Regions from separate parts of the Mesorhizobium sp. M2A.F.Ca.ET.043.05.1.1 genome, predicted to be linked through region 1. Evidence: riboswitches for the same ligand, from Rfam matches in the RefSeq annotation. Region 1 holds a riboswitch; the other holds the start of a gene.

Region 1 (2,966 bases):
GAGAAGATCTCGCTCGCCATGGCCAGGCGCATTGCGCTTGGAGCACAGGGGTTCAACGACCCTCGTCCCGCAGGGGTTCCGGATCGCCGGCACCTTGCGCGCGTGCTTTCGCGAACCGGCCTGTTGCAGATCGATTCCGTCAGCGCGGTGGTGCGCGCGCACTACATGCCGCTCTATTCGCGCCTCGGCCCCTACCCGCTGGCGCTGCTCGACAACGCCGCAGTTGGCCGCAAGCGCGCCGTCTTCGAGTATTGGGCGCATGAGGCGTCGTTCCTGCCTGTCGAGACCTACCCCTTGCTGCGCTGGCGCATGCAGCGCGCCGAGCAGGGCGACGAGATGTATCTCGGCCTGGCGAAATGGGGCCGCGAGCGCAAGGAAATGATCGATGATATCTATAGAGAGGTCGCCGATCGCGGGCCGATCGCCGCCTCAGATATCGAGGGCCACAAGGGCAATGGCGGCTGGTGGGGCTGGAGCGAGGCCAAGCACGCTTTCGAATGGCTGTTCTGGGCCGGACGCATCACCACCGCCTACCGGCGCGGCTTCGAACGCTATTACGACCTGCCGGAGCGCGTTTTGCCGCAGGCCGTGCTCGACCTGCCGGTGCCCTCGGTCGAGGACGCGCATCGCGAATTGCTGCGCATTTCCGCTCGCGCCCACGCCATCGCCGCCTATGGCGACCTCCGCGACTATTTTCGCCTGGCGCCCGGCGACACGAAGGACCGCATCGATGAGCTGGTCGAAGCCGGCGAATTGCTGCCGGTGAAGGTCGAGGGTTGGGACAAGCCCGCCTATCTCCACAAGGACGCGCGAATCCCGCGCCGGATCGAGGCGCGCGCCCTGCTCGCCCCTTTCGATCCCGTCGTTTTCGAACGCACGCGCACCGAAAAGCTCTTCAATTTCCGCTACCGCATCGAGATCTATACGCCGGCCGAAAAGCGCCAATACGGCTACTACGTGCTTCCCTTTCTGCTCGGCGACCGCATCGTCGCCCGTGTCGATCTGCGCGCCGACCGCCCGGCCAGCGTGCTGCGCGTCCATGCCGCCTATGCCGAGCCCGACGCGCCGCCGGAGACGGCAGCCCAGCTCTTCGAGGAGCTGAAGCAGATGCAGGGCTGGCTCGGCCTGGAGGCGATCGAAGTGACGGCGGCCGGCGACCTCGGCCCGGCGCTGGCCGACATCGCGGCGTCGTAGCCGCGCGTTGACAGGCGCCCAGCCGTAAGCCTAAATCTTGACCCAGACGGTCTTCTCCCGGCAAAGGGAGGAGCCAAGAGGGAATGCGGTGCGGGCCCAAAAACCCAAATCCGCGGCTGTCCCCGCAACTGTAAGCGACGAGCCCCGGCCGAAAACCACTGGGATGTTCCCGGGAAGGCGGCATCTGAGGCGACGACCCGCGAGCCAGGAGACCTGCCGTCTGAGACTTTAAGTATCCGAATGCCCGGCGGGTTTTCCGGGCAAGGAGCCTGGTTTTGGATCGCAACGGCAGTTTCCCGGCAAACATCGCGGACATTCCGTCCGAGCCCGACGCGTTGGGCGGCGTGACCGTCATCGTCTGCTCGTCCTGCCGCGACGAAACCGGCTCGGACGCCCATCCGCGCGCCGGCGCGCTGCTTGCCGAAGACACGCGCCGCGCCGCCTCGAGCGAAAAAATTCGCATCCGCACCGTCGAATGCCTCGGCAACTGCAAGCGCCGGCTGAGCGCAGCACTTCTGCGCGACGGCTGCTGGAGCTACGTCTTCGGCGATCTGGACACCACCAGCGGCGCCGACCTCGTCGCCGGCGCAAAGCTCTTCGCCACCTCGGCCGACGGCCTTATCCCCTGGCGCGGCCGGCCCGATTCCCTCAAGCGCGGCCTGGTTGCCCGCATCCCTCCTCTCGACATGCTGAAGGACTGACCATGAACGCTTCCGTTTCCCGCGTGCCCTGCACCGTCGTCACCGGCTTCCTCGGCGCCGGCAAGACGACGCTGATCCGCAACCTGCTCGAGAACGCCAAGGGCAAGCGGCTGGCAATCATCGTCAACGAATTCGGCGATGTCGGCATCGACGGCGAGATCCTGAAAGGCTGCGGCGTCGACACCTGCCCGGAGGAAAACATCGTCGAGCTCGCCAATGGCTGCATCTGCTGCACCGTCGCCGACGATTTCGTGCCGGCGCTCGACCAGATCCTGTCCCGCACGCCGAAGGTCGACCACATCCTGATCGAGACTTCCGGCCTCGCTCTGCCGAAACCGCTTGTGCAGGCTTTTCAGTGGCCGACGGTGAAGAGCCGCGTGACGGTTGACGGCGTCGTTGCCGTGGTCGACGGCCCGGCGCTGGCCGACGGCCGCGTTGCCTCCGACATGGATGCGCTCCAGGCGCAGCGCGCGGCGGACGACTCGGTCGACCATGACGATCCGGTCGAAGAGGTGTTCGAGGACCAGATCGCCTGCGCCGACCTGATCATCCTGTCGAAGAGCGATCTGATGGACGCAGCGGGCTCTCAGCGCGCCAACGCCGTCATCGGCGAGCATGTGGCGCGCGCCGTGAAAATCGTGCCGACCGCGCAGGGCAAGGTCGATCCTTCGGTGCTGCTCGGCCTCGGCCTCGCCGTCGAGGACGATATCGAGAACCGCAAGACCCATCACGACGATGAGCTCGACCACGAGCATGACGATTTCGATTCCTTCGTCATCGACATCCCGTCGATCGCCAGTCCGGACGAGCTGGCCAAGCGCGTCGCCCTTGCCGCCGAGCAGGAAAATGTGCTGCGCGTCAAAGGTTTTGTCGAGGTCGGCGGCAAGCCGATGCGGCTTCTGCTCCAGGCCGTCGGCCCGCGCGTCAACCATTATTACGACCGCGCCTGGACGGCCGAGGACGACCGCCGCTCGCGGCTCGTCGTCATTGGCCTCAAGGGGCTGAACCGCCCGGCGATCGAGCGTATCCTCGCCGGCTGAGGCCAATACGAAAGGCCGACCCGAACCGCTA
Region 2 (2,966 bases), 1.8 Mb from region 1:
AGCAGCTCCTTGGCGGTGGCGAGATAGGCGTGGCTGCATTCGTTGAAGGGGCTTTCCTCGTCGCCCAGGCTTCCCGGCATCAGGCCCCAGAGGCAGTATGTGAATTGCAGATTGCCGTGATTGTAGAGCCGCCTGAAGGTCGGATCGGTCGCGGTCTGGCGTTGGGCAAGGTCGAGGATGTCGCCGCGATAGCGCGCGATCACCGCCATCTGGCCGTGGGTGAGGCTGGGGATCTGGATGCCCGCGGGAGGCGGGGCCGAGGAGCCGCTATGCGCCAGCGCCGAGGCTGTCGCCAGCAGGGCGAACAGTGCCGCAACCGAGCAATTCCAGGAAAAGTGTGCCGCGGTTTTCCGTCCGGAATTGCGAGAAAACAAAAGACCAAAGCGGCTCAGCGGTCGTGTCGACCGTTGAGCCGCTTTGGCCGCCAGGGCAAAGAACCGTGGCGGCCAGCGCATGGGTTTCAGGCGTAGCGGCGGGCGGAGCCGCGCTGGTCGCGCACTGCGACCACGCGCTCGGCAACAGCGCCGAAGCCGAGTCCGACGACGGTCCACAGCACCAGCTGGATGCCGAGCGAGGCGACGCGGAATTGCCACAGCACCGTCGCCGAGAAGTTCTCCGGCACTTCGTTGATGTCGGGCAGGGCCGCCTTCACCAGCGCGAAGACGACGAGGAAGGCGAGCCCAGCCACGATCGAGGCATTCCAGGCGCCGAGCCTGCTCCACAGCCGCTGCGCCAGGCCGACCGCCGCCACCATCGCGGCGATCGAGATGACGATCATGATGAAGAACAGTTCGGTGCGGTAGGCGATGGTTTCGGGATTGCCGACCGCGGGCGGGTTGGCCGGGTATTTGAGGCTCGGAACCACGATCACGGCAAGGAAACCGAGCAGCGCCAGCAGCGCCGAGGTGCCGCGCGGGCCGAGCGAGCTCAGCCGGCCATAGGCATAGGCGAAGACCAGCGAGAACAGCCCACCAAGCGCCGCGCCATAGACCAGCACGCCGGTCGCCAGACCGATGCCTGCCTGCGTGGCGCGGCTGACCATCTCGGGCTCCGGCGCCTCGCCGGCGGCCTGCGCCTGCTGTTCCTCGAAGGCGATCGCCTTGTCGACCTGCGGCTCGCCATAGACGCGGGCGAAGGCGAACGCCAAAATCCCCGCCACCAGCCCGACAAGCATGCCGCGCAGCAAAAGTTTTCCGACCATGTCAGAGTCCCTTCAAGCAATTTTCCGGAAAAATTAAGCGTTTTCCTCCCGGAATTGCGTCAGACCAAAACTTAGGACGGTTCAGCCTTCGCTGAATCGCTCCTAGTGGCAGGGGAAGCCGAGCAGGTGGCGGCCGTCATGCACGAATTCATGCACTACCGTGCCGCGGATCAGCGACGTCGCGCCTTCTTCCGCGCCGACGAAATAGATCATCAGCATCAGCATCAGGCCGGCAAAGATTGCCCAGGGCAGAAGCTCGCGGACGGGAATCGCAACCGGGCCGTAGGTCGGGGCGAAGGTGGTGTCGGACATTTTGACCTCCTACTGGGATGCTGCGTCCCGTTGATCCAACTGTGGCTGCGGGATAAGGCCTGACTTTCGGCTGGTGCCGATCACAGTGGCGCGACCGTGCCGGACTCGCACCGGCTTCCAATCCCGTATAGCGCTAAAACACTTGTCAGCAGTTCGTTCGCCTGTCAACGACATGTAATGGCCAACGCGGCTTCGCCTGGCCGAAATTTCACTGGACCACGGAGTTTTGGGATGTTCGCCCGCCTGACGATGATCGCAAGCGGCGCGACGCAGGCCGCGCGCAAGGGCCGCTTTCCGACGGACGAGGCGCCGGAGCCGAGCGCCCTCGATCGCGCCGGCGCGATCGCTTCGTCGCTGCGCCGGGCCGACCGCGTCTGGACAAGTCCGGCGCTTGCCGCGCGCAGGACGGCCGAGGCGCTCGGCCTGGATGCCACGGTCGAGCCGCTGCTTGCCGAGCAGGATTTCGCGCGCTGGGCCGGCAAAAGCTTCGAGCAGGTGCAGGCCGAGGACCCGGCAGGCATGGCGGCCTGGTTTGCCGATCCGGACGCTGCACCCCATGGCGGCGAATCGCTTGCCGCCGTCGCCCGGCGGGGTGCCGCGCTGATGGAGCGGCTGGCCGGCGAGGGCGGGCACACCATCGCGCTCACCCATGCCGTGCCGATCCGCGCCGCCATCGTGCATGTGCTGGGCGCGCCGCTCTCCTCGGTTTGGAAGATCGACATCGAGCCGCTGTCGTTCACCGAGTTCCGCAGCGACGGCCGCCGCTGGGTGCTGCACGCGAGCGGAGTCGCCGGGGCGAGATAGCGCTGGAGAACAGCTTTTCGAATCCTGCTGTTTCAGCAACCGCTAACGGAACGGAAACGCCTTGCTGCTATGGTGCTGCCCTGTGGCGAGGAGAGCCTTGCCTTAGGAGCCGCCGGATATGGCCAATTATCCCGAGACCGAGCGCCGTCTTCATGCGCGCGAATTCGTGCTCAAGGAAGCCACGATCATTGCCGGTGACGTCAGGATCGGCTGCTCGGTCAGGAATCAGCACGAGCAGGGCGCGGAGTTGCGCGTCGCCGCCGATACGGAGATCCCGGAACGCTTCCTGCTCGAGGTCCCAGCCGACGATATGATCTATCGCGCCCTGGTGCGGTGGCGGCGCAACGATCGCATCGGCGTGGCGCTCTACAGCAACGCGCCGAGGGGCTGACGCGTGGTCCTCGGCAATTCGTGACTTGATCCTGTCCGGATGGAATGCAACCCGGCACATCGGGAACGCAACCGCGGCGCGTGCGTTCATGAGGGCCGATCAACTGGGATTTTCGCGCATGAGCAGGACAGCCGTTTGGGTGGCGCTGATCGCTATCATTCTCGTGGGCCTCTATTTGTTGCAGCACAATGGCATGATCAGATTCTGAAGCGGCGGCGCTTAGGCTGCGTTCGCCGGTCAGCAGCAGCGGCTCTCTCC

The links. A riboswitch is a leader RNA that binds a small molecule or an ion and turns the genes downstream of it on or off. The one in region 1 is predicted to bind cobalamin.
Region 2: another riboswitch for cobalamin. It lies ahead of EJ069_RS13075 (CbtB domain-containing protein); the one in region 1 lies ahead of EJ069_RS04110 (DUF1636 family protein).

The regions. Positions count from the first base shown of each region.
Region 1 is NZ_CP034446.1:867,886-870,851, reverse strand. It holds gene EJ069_RS04115 (winged helix-turn-helix domain-containing protein) at 1-1,194, shown strand, start outside; cobalamin riboswitch at 1,225-1,430, shown strand; gene EJ069_RS04110 (DUF1636 family protein) at 1,470-1,895, shown strand; gene cobW (cobalamin biosynthesis protein CobW) at 1,898-2,935, shown strand; gene EJ069_RS04100 (cobaltochelatase subunit CobN) at 2,966-2,966, shown strand, end outside.
Region 2 is NZ_CP034446.1:2,646,246-2,649,211, reverse strand. It holds gene EJ069_RS13085 (hypothetical protein) at 1-374, opposite strand, end outside; gene EJ069_RS13080 (CbtA family protein) at 461-1,201, opposite strand; gene EJ069_RS13075 (CbtB domain-containing protein) at 1,304-1,513, opposite strand; adenosylcobalamin (AdoCbl) riboswitch at 1,562-1,639, opposite strand; gene EJ069_RS13070 (histidine phosphatase family protein) at 1,745-2,317, shown strand; gene EJ069_RS13065 (PilZ domain-containing protein) at 2,436-2,708, shown strand; gene EJ069_RS13060 (DUF6428 family protein) at 2,946-2,966, opposite strand, start outside.